DNA from 3 places in the Pyramidobacter porci genome. Region 2 is predicted to be linked to each of the others. Evidence: riboswitches for the same ligand, from Rfam matches in the RefSeq annotation. Region 2 holds a riboswitch; each other region holds the start of a gene.
What was found. Region 2 has a riboswitch for thiamine pyrophosphate ahead of thiT (energy-coupled thiamine transporter ThiT). Riboswitches for the same ligand answer to the same signal wherever they lie in the genome.

Region 1: another riboswitch for thiamine pyrophosphate. It lies ahead of thiW (energy coupling factor transporter S component ThiW); the one in region 2 lies ahead of thiT (energy-coupled thiamine transporter ThiT).
Region 3: another riboswitch for thiamine pyrophosphate. It lies ahead of thiE (thiamine phosphate synthase); the one in region 2 lies ahead of thiT (energy-coupled thiamine transporter ThiT).

The regions. Positions count from the first base shown of each region.
Region 1 covers NZ_VUNH01000003.1:186,875-191,675, reverse strand. Annotated here, with positions in the region: gene FYJ74_RS04135 (flavin reductase) at 1-509, opposite strand, end outside; gene thiM (hydroxyethylthiazole kinase) at 706-1,509, opposite strand; gene thiW (energy coupling factor transporter S component ThiW) at 1,493-2,023, opposite strand; TPP riboswitch at 2,170-2,272, opposite strand; tRNA gene FYJ74_RS04120 (tRNA-Lys) at 2,378-2,453, opposite strand; tRNA gene FYJ74_RS04115 (tRNA-Leu) at 2,474-2,558, opposite strand; gene FYJ74_RS04110 (radical SAM protein) at 2,887-3,795, opposite strand; gene FYJ74_RS04105 (phosphoglycerate kinase) at 3,865-4,801, opposite strand, start outside.
Region 2 covers NZ_VUNH01000004.1:20,763-25,563, forward strand. Annotated here, with positions in the region: gene FYJ74_RS04695 (class I SAM-dependent rRNA methyltransferase) at 1-189, opposite strand, end outside; gene FYJ74_RS04700 (hypothetical protein) at 339-1,367, opposite strand; gene thiT (energy-coupled thiamine transporter ThiT) at 1,390-1,893, opposite strand; TPP riboswitch at 1,933-2,042, opposite strand; gene FYJ74_RS04710 (carbohydrate kinase family protein) at 2,160-3,116, shown strand; gene pgsW (poly-gamma-glutamate system protein) at 3,308-4,228, opposite strand; gene FYJ74_RS04720 (MFS transporter) at 4,477-4,801, opposite strand, start outside.
Region 3 covers NZ_VUNH01000008.1:65,123-69,923, forward strand. Annotated here, with positions in the region: gene FYJ74_RS08065 (lytic transglycosylase domain-containing protein) at 1-1,958, shown strand, start outside; gene FYJ74_RS08070 (thiamine diphosphokinase) at 1,951-2,595, shown strand; TPP riboswitch at 2,633-2,743, shown strand; gene thiE (thiamine phosphate synthase) at 2,851-3,492, shown strand; gene thiD (bifunctional hydroxymethylpyrimidine kinase/phosphomethylpyrimidine kinase) at 3,519-4,313, shown strand; gene FYJ74_RS08085 (amidohydrolase) at 4,437-4,801, shown strand, end outside.

The DNA.
Region 1 (4,801 bases), on a different contig from region 2:
ATCTTGCAGCGCCAGCCTTTTTTCTTGCCCGCCTGCGGCCGGGGCTTGACGTTCTCGTGATAGAAGGCGTACGTCGCCGGCTCTGTGCCGGACATGATCTCTCCGCCCTCGATGTCCGCGAGGAACAGCGAATGCGAGCCCAGTTCCCACGTTTGCAGGACTTTTCCCGAGAACCACGCGTTCACGTGTTCGGTCGGGACCAGAATTCCGTTGGCCGTGCGGATGGTCTCAACGCCGGCAAATTTGTCGGCGCCGCGCCCGCTCTGGAAGCCGAAGCGCTGGAACAGTTCGAACGGCGCCGTGGTATCGAGGATCGCCACGTTGAACCGCCCCGTGCGCGCGATCATGTCGTGAGTGTAATTCTGTTTGCAGACCGAGACAGTCACATGGACGGGGGCTGCCGACACCTGCGTTACCGTGTTGACGATGCAGCCGTTGTCCTTGCCGTTTTCCGCCGCGCTGAGCACAAAAAGGCCGTACGTCAGCTGATGCATAATTCGCGAATCCATAAAGAAAACCCCTTCCTCTGCCCCGAATCCCGCGGCGCAAGAACGGACTCCGCGCCGCGCCCTCCTCGCCGCGTCGGAAACAAAAACTCCGGCCCCCGCCGGACATTTCCTCAGCAACCCCAGCGCAAGCGTCGATTATTTTTCTTTTTGATTATACCATGCGCTCCGTCTCGTGTGAGGAAGGAGCGGAGAACGTTCAGCCCTCGGAATATTTTGCTCCTCCCATGAATTGAGCCTCATCGAGGCTGTAAAGAGTGTCGACGAACAGGTCGCGGAAATGCGCCGGACCGCGGCGCGCCGAGCGCGTTCCGGCGGCGGCCAGCTCGCCGCTCAGCTCCACGGCGGCGCAGACGGCGGCGGCCGCGAGCGGAGAACTTTCGACCGCATAAGCGGCGCCAAGCAGCGACGACAGCATACAGCCCATGCCCGTGACGCGGGTCATCATCGCGTCGCCGTTACTGACGCCGAACGCACGACGTCCGTCGGTCACCGCATCGACAGCCCCGGAGGAAACGACCGTGCAGCCATGCCGCCGCGCCAGAGCAGACGCGACTTCGGCGGCCGCCGTCTCCTCGTCCGCGTCGACGCCCGCCGCCGTTCCCGTATCGCTGAGCAGGGCGCGAATCTCCGCGCCGTTGCCGCGCACGCAGGCCACGTGAAATTCTTCCAGCAGCTCAATGCAGCTGCGGCGACGGAGCGACGAAGCGGAAACGCCGACCGGATCGACGATGATCGGATGCCCGCACGCAACGGCCCGCCGCGCCGCTTTTCCGATGGAATCCAGCTGCGAAATCGCCCCCAGGTTGATCACCAGTGCGTCGGCATGGAGCTGCACTTCTTCCACTTCGTCGGGATGGGCGGCCATGAAGGGACGCGCACCGGCAGCCAGCAGGACATTGGCACAGTCGTTCACGGTCACCGGGTTCGTGATGCAGTGGACGAGAGGACGGCGGCGGGAAATCTTCTCCCACACCGCCCACAGTTCAGCGAGCGTCGCCATGCCGTTGTCCCGAGAAAAAACGCTCAGCTTCGAGCAGCCCTAATTTTTCCATGGCGACGGTGATCACCGCGCCGATCGCCGCGCCGCCGGCAGAGCTGATCAGAAACGGCACGACGAAGGTCAGCAGCGCGGCTTTCTCGTTTCCCAGTACAAAACGCGCCACGGGATAGGACAGCATCCCGCCGATAATCCCCGTGCCGGCGATCTCCCCCAGCCAGGCGGCGGGGAGCCGCCGGACCGCGCGGTACATGACGCCGGCAAGCAGCGCACCGCACATGCTCCCGGGGAACGCAAGCGGCGTGCCGGCGCCGATGAGGTTGCGGATCAGGCTGGCGACGAACGCCGCCGCCACGTTCCATAGAGGGCCGAGGAAGACGGCGCCGAGAATGTTGGCCAGATGCTGCGCCGGCGCGCACTTGGCCCCGAACACGGGAAAAGAAATAAACGATCCCACCACGGCGAACGCGGCCAGAACGGCCGTAAACGCGATTTTTCTGACTCGTAAATTATTCATGGACGCCTCCTTGAAAACATGCTCCTAAAAAGCTTTCGCTCTCTTTCTTGCTCATCTGTCTGTGCGGCGCCGACGCCGGCTTCACTGCCGGTCCGGACGATTCCCGACAAAAAAAGCGGTGCCCTCTCGGACACCGCCATTACGTTCGTTCACACATCTTACATCCCTCCGTTGGCATTATCCAATTCAGGTTCCGGGTCGAAGCTCAGCGCTTCCTCTCAGCCGTTTCCAGCTCCCCGCGTCAGATTGTTCAATTGTGAAAACAGACGGCCGTTTCCGTCTGCTGCCGTCACGCTCTTCGTCACCAGCGAACGATACAAAATAACCCGGCGTGAAAAGCCGGGAGAAATACCCTGGTGGATCGTACAGGACTTGAACCTGTAACCCTCTGATTAAGAGTCAGATGCTCTGCCAGTTGAGCTAACGATCCAGACTGAAAACTTATGAACTTGGTGCGAAGGAGGGGACTTGAACCCCTACGCCCGAAGGCACCAGATCCTAAGTCTGGCGCGTCTGCCAATTCCGCCACCCTCGCAACGCGCCTCGCACGACACGGGGAATTATAGCATCCCCGCGCCGGGCATGACAAGTGGATTTTTCGCCAGGAGCAAATGATCGCCAGAAGTCGAAATATTCAGCTCTTTCGGCGTTGCAAGCGGAACGACCCTACGAGGAGAAGAGGAAAACGACCCATGCGCGAACGCTGCAGCGCCCTTGCGTTCGGCTCTTTAATTAAGAAACAGTATTATTCGCGTAAGCGATTGCTCCGCATTTTTCCGACTCCGGCGCGAACCACAATCGCAAAACAACGCAGCGGCTGGAAGAAGACGCGGTCAGCCGCACTGTTCTTCCAGCCGCTGCGTTTATGTTTCTTCATCGCGGGCGACGTTGCGTCCGTCGAAGACGGGAATGAATTTTTCCATCGCCGTCCGGCCGCGCTGGACGAAGCAATTTTCCATGCCGAGCTTTTCGGCGTGGGCCAGCACCTTGTCGTACTCGTACGTCGTCAGGCGGCGATTCAGCTCGGGGCAGCCAGCGGCCTGCGGCATGGGCGTGAACTGGTTCATCAGGCTCACGCAGATGTCCGAACCGAAAGTACTCCACAGATAATCCAGCAGCCTCAGGCTGTCGCGGGAGTGCCCCGGCAGGATCAGATGCCGCACCAGTACGCCGCGGGTCATCAGCCCGTCTTTCATCACGAACGGCCCCGCGATCTCGAACATCTTCCCGATCGACGCCGAGGCGTAGTGAAAATAATCCGGCGCGTTGGAGTATCGCACCGCCAGGGAATCGTCGCAGTATTTCAGATCGGGCAGGAACACGTCCACGGAGCCGCGCAGCGTTTCGATCGTCTCCGGCAGCTCGTAGCCGCCGCAGTTGTACACGACCGGCAGGGAAAAACCGTTCGCTTTGCCCCGATCGAGCGCCTCGACGATCTGCGGCACGTAATGCGTCGGCGTCACCAGATCGAGCGAGGCGGCGCCGCGCCGCTGCTGTTCGAGAAAAATTTCGGCCAGGCGTTCCACGCTCACGTCGATGCCCCGCCCTTGGTGGCTGACGGCATAGTTCTGGCAGAAGACGCACTTCATGGTGCAGTGGGAGAAAAAAACCGTGCCGGCGCCCTGCGCGCCGGTCAGACAGGGTTCTTCCCAGCGGTGCAGCGACACCAGCGCGACGCGCGCCAGTTCGCCGGCGCCGCACCAGCCTTTTTGCCCGGCCCGCCGGTTCGCTCCGCAGCGGCGCGGGCACAGGTCGCATGAACTCAGATCCATCGTTGCGCTTCCCCCATATACAAAAATCGCCCCGGAGAACGTTTCTCCGGGGCGATTTTACTCTCTCGGCTACTTCATTTCAAGCGCGGCGATGCCGGGCAGGCTTTTGCCCTCGCAGTATTCGAGGCTGGCGCCGCCGCCGGTGGACACGTGAGACATCGCGTCTTTGAGGCCGAATTTTTTCACGGCCGAAGCAGTGTCGCCGCCGCCGACTACGGTGAACGCGCCCTTGGCGGTGGCCGCCGCCAGCGCCTCCGCCACGGCGCGGCTGCCGGCGGCGAACGGTTTGTTCTCGAACACGCCCATGGGACCGTTCCAGAGCACCGTCCTGGCTTTCGCTATTTCAGCCGCAAACGCTGTGGCTGTTTCCGGGCCGATGTCCAGTCCCATCAGACCGTCGGGGACTGACGACGCGGGAACCACGGAACACTGAACCTCGTCGCCGATCTCCGCGGCGGCGATCACGTCCGTCGGCAGCAAAATCTTCACGCCCTTCGCCGCGGCGCGCGCCAGCACGTCTTTGGCAAAATCCACATGCTCGGCGTCGTACAGCGATGTGCCGATCGTTCCGCCCCGCACGGACAAGAAGGTAAAGGCCATGCCGCCGCCGATCAGGATCGTGTCGGCTGTGTCGAGCATGTGTTCGATCACGCCGATCTTGTCGGAAACTTTGGCGCCGCCCAGCACCAGCACATACGGTTTTTCCGGATCGGATTTGACGCGCTCGAGCGCTTCCACTTCGCGGGCGATCAAAAAGCCGGCGTAGGCGGGCAGCACGTGAGCGACGCCTTCGGTGGTGCAGTCGCCGCGGTGCGAAGCGCTGAAAGCGTCCATGACGAACAGATCGAACGGTTTTGCCAGCAGCTTGCTGAACTCGGGATCGTTCTTCTGCTCCTCGGCGTGAAAGCGAGAGTTCTCCAGCAGCAGCAAATCGCCGGGCTTCTGCGCCGCGACGGCCGCTTCGACCTCCGGGCCGACGCACTCGGGAACGAAACGCACCGGATGC
Region 2 (4,801 bases):
ATGATCGTTGACGAAGCCCGTGCCGAGGTAAACGTCCCCGCGCCCGACCACGTCCACAAGATCGCCGGGCGCGTACCGCCCCCGAACGTCCGTAACTTCTTCGCCGTAGACCCACGGATGCCCGCCTTTGACGCTGCGCTCCGCCTTGGGCGTGACGGTGAAGCGCGGATAGTGCCGTTCCTGTTTCATGATTGAGCTCCTCGAAGACCGGCCTGAACGGCCGCGATTTTTCGCCATTATACCATCATGCGAACCGGCTTTTGCGGCAAAAACGAGGGCGAACGGCCGAATTTCCCCGGTCGTCCGCCCTCGTTGTTTTTTTCAGAAAAGCTCCTCGTTCAGCGGCTCTCCATGCCTCTTCTCGGCTCGAGGATCTCGCGCACGATCAGATACATGAGGTTGTGCAGGATCGAGGGCTCCTGACCGGGCGCGTGCAGCAGCGTCCCGCCGGCGCCGAACTGTTCCTCAAGAAGCAGAAAGACCTGACGCGATTCCGCCGCGCGCCCCGCCTGGGCCAGCACGTAAGCGCCCAGCGACGCGGCCGCCAGCGACGCCTGCGCGCCCGTCGCGAGAAATTCCGGCTCGAGGCGCAGCTTTTCCACCAGCCGGTCCATGGAATGGAGCGGCACAAGGCCGCCGTCCACAAGATTGGCCATGATCAGCAGCGCGTCGAGAGAGCCGTCCTGACTGTCGACGTAGCTGCGCTTGTCCACGTCGTAGGACAGCCGCAGCGTCTGCGCGCCGCTTCCCGCCAGCAGGATGCCGAGGCAGCGCTGCGCCACCGGCTCCCACTGAGAAGAAAAACTTTGCAGCTGCTGCAGCGCCTTCACGTCGACGGCGCCGAGGCTGAGGCGGTGGCTCGGCTCGTAAATGCTGAAAATGCCGGATTTGCGTTCCTTCCACGAAGCGCCGTTGATCAGCACGCTGCGGTACACGTTGAAGCGCAGCATACGCCCGGCCGTTTTCAGCGCGCGTTCGCGGTAGCGCGGTTCGTTCCATCGCTCCGCCGCGTCGAGCAGCACGCGGCAGAACTGCAGGTCCGTCGCGGTGAGATTCTCGCACGCCACCGGCTTCAGCGAAGCGTCCAGCTGGCGGTACAGCAGCATCAGCGGCGACTGGAAGCGTTTCACCACCAGGCGATAGAGCGCCTCGAAGCGTTCGCGGTCGTTCTGCAGCAGCCGCAGGCGCAGCTCGCGCACAACCACTTCCGACGAATAGGTGCCGCCGCCGGGCTGATCGGGCAGCAGGCCGTTTTCGGCGCGGCACGCTTCCAGCGCGCTCTCCACGGACGCCCGCGCCGGAACGCCCGCCAGAGCCAGAGCCAGCAGAGCGCCCAGCGCGGCTTCCAGAAAACGGTTCCTTTTCACGACGGCGCCACCCCCGTATCGCTCAGAATTTTTTCAGCCGCGCCAAAATCAAAGGCACCAGGATCAGCGCGATCACCATGTTGGCGGCCATGAAACTGCCGTTGTACAGCAGCGAATAGACCAGCGGATGCGTGCCGGCCGGCGCGTAGGACGCGAAAAACACCACGCCCGAGGCCACGTGGCAGACGATCCGCGCCGCCACGGCGATGAGGATGCCGGCGAAGACGTGCTCCCCGCCCAGCGCCGCCAGTCCCAGCGCGGCGTAGGCCAGCGGGTAGTCGAGCAGCCCCTGCACGGGATGGACCACGTAGCCGCCCATCACGTACTGCAGAAGACCGGCCACGGCGCCCGCGCCGATCCCTTTCAGCAGTCCCCAGCGCATCGCGTAGACCAGCAGCGGCACGATCTCCAGCGTCACCGAGCCGCCCTGAGGCAGACGGAACAACCTCAGCCGCGAGAACACCACCGCCAGCGCAATGCACAGCGCCGCCTCCACCACCGACTGCGTTTTGCTGCGTTGATACATCGAAAAGACCTCCCGTAAAATCAAAAGATTTACAGGGGACGGGGAAACCCCGCACCTTCCCTGCACCGGTATGAACCGGATCAGGTTCCAAGGGTCGAGACCGTTTCGTCTCCTCTCAGCCGGATACGCCGACGCCCCCGGTTCCTGTTTTTATTATCATCGTTCCGGGCGGACGCGTCAAGGCCGTCTCGCCGAAAGGCGCCCGGCTATGGTAGACTTGTGAAAACGAACGCGCCGTCCCAGCGGCACAAAAGGAGAAAAAGACCATGAAACCAATTCTGTTCTTCGGAGAAGCGCTGATGGACCAGTTTTACGACGCCGCAGGCGAACTGCAAAGCTCGCTGCCCGGCGGCTCCGTGCTCAACGCGGCCGTCGGCGCGGCGCGTCTCGGCCTGCCGACGGCCTTCTGCGGCGGCATCGGCGGCGACGAGGAAGGGCGCGCCCTGCTGCGCCTGCTGAACCGCGAAGACATCGATCACCGCTTCACCTTCTACAAAAAAGACCGCGCCACCGCCGCCGCGCAAGTGCGTCTCACGCCGCAGGGGCAGCCGGCCTTCGCCTTCCGCCGCGCGGGCTGCGCCGACGAATCCGTGACGCCCGACGACATGGCGGGGATCGACCCGAACGACTTCAGCGGCCTGCACTGCGGCGGCGTCATGCTCGCCTCCGAACCGGGAGCGTCCGCGCAGGAAGCCTTGGCGGAAAAATTTTACGACGCCGCCGTTCCCGTGTCGTTCGATCTCAACGTCCGTCCCGCGCTGATCGCCGACAAGCAAAACTACTGCGAACGGGCGCTGAGATTCATGATCCGTCCGCAGCTCGTCAAGTTCAGCCGCGACGACATCGAATGGTTCTTTCCCGGCGAGGACGTCAACGACAGCTTCGCCGCCATGCATCAGGCGCGCCGCGGCGCGCTGACCGTGCTTACCGCCGGCGCGCAGGGCTCGCTGATCGCTTCGGGACAAGTCTGCGAGCGCCTCTTTGCCTACTCCGTCGCCGTCGCCGACACGACCGGCTGCGGCGACGGCTACGCCGCCGGACTGCTGCGCGGCCTCTTCAGCCTGCCCGACGCCACCGCCTGGGACGAGCTGACCGCCGAACAGGCGCGCTGGGTCGGTTCCGGCGCGTCGGCCGTCGCCGCCCGAGTCTGCGAAAAGCAGGGCGCGATCGCCGCCATGCCACGCTTCCGCGACATCTACAGCGCCAACGGCACGCATCAGTGAACGTAAGGCGGCGAAAAACGCCAAGAAGGCCGAAAAAACGACAAACGAAAAGAGCCTGACGATCGCTCGATCGTCAGGCTCTTTTCGTGCAGACTGTTCCACGTGGAACAGTCCCGATTTATCGTCAATTCTCATTTTTTCCGCGCCGATGCGCGGCATTTTCAACGATGCCTTCCCATTGAAAATCGGTATCAGAAATTCGGTTCGGGCCCCGTGCCGTGAGGCAGACCCCAGTCGCGGCACACTCCTTTGGTGAAGAGCAGATGGACGCAGGGCACGCCTTTTTCGAGAAAATCCATGATCAGGCCGCGATCCCACGATTTCGGCTTCACCGGCCAGGGCGGCATGATCAGCCCGTGAGGCAGGACGGCGCCTTCCTCCATGCTGCGGCCAAGGCTCGTCCACGAACCGCCGCAGCTGACGAAGGCTTTGATGGGCTTTGCAGCGAAGAGCATCTGCCGGAAAGCCATGGACATGCGGAGATCCGCCGGGATCATGCAGGTTTCGCGGCGCTCGCTCATGAGCCGGCGCACGAGCGGCAGCACGTCCTCGTCGAGGACGTTCCGGCGCATGCGGTCGTCCATGCCCCCCGGCGTCAGCGCGTCGATCTTCACGTCCATGACGCCGCGTTCGCGCAGCGCGTCGAGCATCACCGGCACGGTGAATTGCGGCAGCGTGCCGCCGTACATGGAAGCGCCGTAGGAGAGCACGAAGACCGTGTTCAGTTTCAGCGTTCGCGCAGCGCAGAGCGCGGCTATCGTGAAACCTGGATAGGAACTGGTGGAGTTGATGCCGATCCAATCCCCTTCTCTGACGCCGGCGCAGATCAGATAGCCGGCCAGGGCCCCGGCCATTTCCGGTTGGGCGGCCGCGCGCTTGTCGTGCCAGCTGCCGGGGGTCGTGGCCAGCGCGGTGAACTCCTCGCCCACCAAGCCGGTGCGATCGGGATCGAGACGCACGTCGAAATCGGGCACGCGTTTCAACATTTCTTCCCACAGCGCCGTCTCGCAGCGGCGCATCAGATCGGCGGCAGCGTTCTGCCTCGCGTCTTCGAAGGCAAAAACAGGGCGTGCCGCCAGCGCCAGAATCAAGCACAAGAAAATTCTTTTCATCGTCCCCACCTTCATGACGTCGCGGCGCACGAACAACAAAAACTCATACTGATTCTTGATAGAAAGTATTAACATAGTTTTCTGGGCGCTGGGGGGAGTTCAGTCGCTCAGGACTACCTCGAGCGCTGCGCGGTCTGCGCGGCTCGCTTTGTGAATCTCCCCCGCAGCGCCCTTGCGTTCGGCTTTTTAATTAAGAAATAGTATCAGAAACGGAGCGGCTGTTTCCGAGTTTTTTCTGTCGCGATCTTTCAACGGGCTCTCTTTCCAAAACGTTTCGCCTCGCGTTCGCACCACAGATACAGAGCGGCGCAGAGCGCAAAGAGCCCGGCGTAGAGAACCAGCACGGGCGAGTAACTGCCGGCGAGGCCGTAACCGAAGTTGATCAGCGGGTTGCCGACGGCGATGCCGGCGGACATGAGCGCGAAGAAAACGCCGATCATAGCCGTGTACGCCCGAGTCCCCAGAAGATTCATCACCAGCAGCGGCACAATAATGGTTTCCACCGGCATGGCAAAGCCCAGCAGCACGGCAAACGCGACGGCGGAAAGCTCGCCCGAGGCGCGGGAAAGCATC
Region 3 (4,801 bases), on a different contig from region 2:
AGGCCGCGGAGAAATTCTTCTTGAGCCGCAACTGGAAGTCCGTCGAGACGCTGCTCGAACAACGGGAAAAACTTTCGCCGCGCGCCCTGTCGCTGGCGGCGAACGCGCTTTGGTATCAGTCGCGCTGGGGCGACGCTCTGGAAGTGATGGAACAGATCGGCAGCCGCTATCCCAGAAGCGTCGTCCCCTATGCGAGCCTGCTCAAAGCGCTGGCGCTGGAACGCACCGGACGGCCCGGGGAGGCCTATCAAGCCGGACTGGCGCTCTATCAGGCAAAATTCACGCCGCGGCTGGCACGCTACTACGCCATGTATTTGCTCTTCCGCCTCACCGAGAACGTCGACGAGAAGGAAAAATGGCTGCGCCGCATGGCCGACGCGACCAGCAGCGACGATCAGGAAGCGGAAATGCTGAGCGAGCTGGCCAAGCTCGGCCGCATGAAGTCCGCCGACGCGCTGCGCCTGCTCAAGCTGGAGCCGCGCAACGCCGCCGCGCTCAAGATCGCCGCAAAAGCGCCTTCGTCGCTGCAGCGCAGCTACCGCCTCGGCTACGCCGCCTACCTCGACGGCCGTTATCAGGACGGCGTCAAATTCCTGAGCCAGCTCAAATGGGACGGGGCTTACGGCGAGTCGGGGACTTACTACCTGGCCATGTGCTATCAGCGCCTGGGGAAACCGCAGCTGGCCGCGCCGCTTTTCGAGAAGCTCGCCTTCAAAAAAGACGGCGATTACGTGGCCCGATCGCTCTCGCGCCTGTCGCTGATGATCGGCGGCGCGGCGGAAAAAGCGGCGCTGAGCGCCATGCTCAAGGCCGCCGATGACAAAAACGCGTTCCGCGCCGCGTCGGCGCTCTATTCGCTGGCCACCAGCCACTGGAGCAAAGCCGAAGAAGCCCGTGACGATTACATCGAACGCTTTCCCAATGGGACGCGCGCGAACGCGCTGCTCTGGGGCAAGGGCTGGGACGCTTTCCGCCGCAAAGATTACGAGACGGCGCTGAAAAACTGGAAACTTTCGGCCGCTCAACCCGGCGACCTGAGCGCCGCCCGCCTGCTCTACTGGCACGTCAGAGCGCTGAACGATCTGGGGCGCGCCGCCGAAGCGGAAAAATACGAGAAAGAACTGGGAGACGATCACGCCCTGAGCATCTACAGCTTTATGGCCTTCGACGGAGGCTCGCTCAAAATCGCTGACGCGCCGCTGCCGAAGGACCTCGCCCCCGCTCCCGCGAGCGAACTGGAACGCTGGGGCTTCATGACCCACGCCCGCATGCTGCTGACCGGCAGAAACGATCTGCCCAGCCGGATGCGCCGCTCTCAGCTGGCTCGCTGGCTCGGCCTCGAAGGACAGGCGTACGCCGACCTGCACGGCGCCATCGAGAGCAAACTGAAAGGCCGCGAGATCCCCCGCGCCCTGCTGGAGCTCGTCTACCCGCGCCCCTATCGCGCCGCCGTCGAAGCGCAGGCCGAAAAGTTCGGCGTCGATCCTCTCCTGGTCTGGTCGATCATGAAGCAGGAAAGCTCGTTCGATCCCCGCGCCACCAGCTGGGTGGGCGCGGCCGGCCTGATGCAGCTCATGCCGGCCACGGCGGCCGGCGAAGCCAAAAAGATCGGCCTGAAAAAGTACAGTCCCTACAATCCCGCCGACAACATCGCCATGGGCGCGTCGCACATCGGCGGCCTGATCGCCCGCTTCAAGCGCCTCGACTGGGCCGTATCGGCCTACAACGCCGGCGGCGGCAACGTGAACAAATGGAACGCCGAGCGCGGCGGCTGGGAACAGGACGCCTGGATGGAAGGCGTTCCCTTTCGCGAGACCAACGATTACGTCAAAAAAGTCCTCGGCAACTACGAAGTGTACAAAAAGCTCTACGGCGACTTCTACGCCAAGCAGAAAGAGAAGCGCGAAACCGCCCAAAAGGCGCCCCCCAGCGGCCAGACTCCGCCCGTCCATGAATAAGTCCGTCTGCTGGATCGCGGGAGCCGGCGAGTTCTACGCCCCCGCCTTCGCGCCTCTGCCCGGCGATTACGTGATCGCGGCCGACGGCGGCTATGAATCGCTGCGCCGCCACGGAGCGACGATCGACATGGCGCTGGGTGACTTCGACTCGCTGGGCTATGTGCCTAAACACCGCAACGTCGTGCGCTGCTCTCCCGTCAAGGACGATACCGACATGGCGCTCGCCGTCAAAGAAGGACTGTCGCTCGGCTACGAGCGCTTCGCCCTGCTGGGGGGGCTCGGCGGGCGGCTGGGGCACACGCTCGCCAACCTGCAGACGCTGATGTACCTTTCACGTCGCGGCGCGCGCGGCTTTCTGATCGGAAAAAACGAAACCGCCACAGCGCTGACCGACGGCGAGCTGTATTTCAGCGACGCGCACCGCGGTTACCTCTCGCTGTTTTGCCTGAGCGAACCAGCCTGCGGCGTCACGCTGCGGGGCCTCAAATACGAACTGACGGACGCGACGCTGGAAAGTTTCGTCGCCCTCGGCGTCAGCAACGAATTCACCGGCCGGGAAAGCTCCGTGGCCGTCGCCCGCGGCACGCTCGTCGTCCTGTGGCAGGACGGCCGTCTGGAAGAAATGCTGCGCGCTTGACGCGGGCGCCGCAGGAACTATAATTTCAAACGGGAACTTCATCACGCAGGGGAGCCCGCACAGACGGGCTGAGAGGAGGCCGCACGGCCTCGACCCTTTGAACCTGATACGGGATCATGCCGGCGAAGGAAGCGCTTTCTGAAAAGGACGGGGGAGAGCCGGCACGCCGGCTCTCCCCCGTCCTTATCTGCGGCGAAAATCGCCCCCCGCGGCGAACGCCTCTGGTGAACACTTCTGATGAAAGAAGGGAAACTCATGATCTGCTCAAGAGAATCGCTGCGTCTCTACGCCGTCACCGACCGCCATTGGCTGGGCGCGAAGACGCTGGCGCAGGCGGTGGAAGAAGCGTTGCGCGGCGGCGCCACGATGGTGCAGCTGCGCGAGAAAGATCTGCCCGACGACCTTTTTCTGGCCGAAGCGTTGGCGATCAAATCCGTCGTGAAAAGGTACAACGCGCCGCTGATCGTCAACGACCGCGTCGAGATCGCGCTGGCCTGCGGCGCTGACGGCGTCCACCTCGGGCAGGACGATGCGGATCCGCGCGCGGCGCGTCTGCGGCTCGGCCCGCGCAAAATCATCGGCGTCTCGGCACACAGCGTGGCGGAGGCCGTCGTTGCCGAGCGTAACGGCGCCGATTATCTCGGTTCGGGGGCGCTGTTTCCGACCGGCACCAAGGACAACGCCGCCGCGCTGCCGCTGGACGAACTGAAACGCATCGCTGAGGCTGTCTCCATCCCCGTCGTGGGCATCGGCGGCATCACGGCGGACAATCTGCCGCGGCTGAAAGGCTCGGGGCTGTGCGGCGCGGCCGTCGTCTCGGCGCTCTTCGCCGCGCCCGACGTCGAAGTGTCGGCGCGCCGCCTGCGCCGTCTCGCCGACGAAATTTTCGGCGCCTGAATTTTTTTCGCAAAGGAGTCTTTCCGATGATATATAAAGTTCTCACGATCGCCGGTTCCGACTGCTCCGGCGGCGCCGGCGTCCAGGCCGACCTCAAGACCATGGCGGCCCACAAGGTGTACGGCATGAGCGCGATCACGGCGCTGACCGCTCAAAACACCACCGGCGTCTTCGGCGTGCTCGAAGCTTCGCCGGAATTCGTGGCGCAGCAGATCGACTGCGTCTTCGACGACATCCGCCCCGACGCCGTGAAAATCGGCATGGTGTCCAGCGCCGCCATCATCTCGGCCATCGCCGCCCGGCTCAAGGCTTTCGGCGCGCGCAACATCGTTGTCGACCCCGTCATGGTCGCCACCAGCGGCTCGCGCCTGCTCGACGAAGACGCGACCGGCGCGCTGCGCGGCGAACTGCTGCCATTGGGAACGGTGATCACGCCCAACATCCCCGAGGCGGAAACGCTCTGCGGCTTCGCCATCGCCGATCACGACGACATGGAACGGGCGGCCCGGCGCCTCGCCGCCGGTTTGGGCGGCGCCGTGTTGATCAAGGGCGGACACCTGACCGACTGCGCCGACGACCTGCTCTTCAGCGAAGGACGCCCCGTCTGGCTGAACTCGCCGCGTCTGGACAATCACAACACGCACGGCACGGGCTGCACGCTCTCGTCGGCCATCGCCTGCCATCTCGCCATGGGCCGCAGCGTCGAAGAAAGCGTGCGCCGCGCCAAAGCCTACGTCACCGGCGCGCTGCGGGCCGGGCTGAATCTCGGGCGCGGCCCGGGACCGCTCGATCACGCCTGGGCCGTCAGAGAAGCGGACTGATACCGGATCTCACGTTGACACGGTGAGGCGGCATTGTTATAATTCTCCAAAATCAAAATTTTAATAATCAAAAAACGACCGTTGAAAGCTGACGGTTTTATACAAATAAGGCGAGGTGTTTGCATGTCGTTATGGATTCGCAATGCGGCGATCGCCACCATGGACCGCGAAAACCCGGGCGCCGATTCGGCGGTCGTCGTCGGAGATTTCTTCGCCTACGTGGGCAGCGACAGGGGGGCGGAAGCGTATCTGAAGGAGCATCCGCAAAAAGATCTCGAAGTGCTGGACTGCGGCGGGGCGTTTTTGATGCCCGGCTTCAACGACAGCCACATGCACTTTCTCCATTACGCGAAGTCGAAGCTGGGCGCCGTCGATCTGCGCGGCACGAAATCCGTCGGCGAGATCGTCGAGCGCATGAAGAAAGGTCTTGAAAAGTACGATCCGGCCGCGGGGCTGTGGCTGCTCGGCGAGGGCTGGAACCACGATTA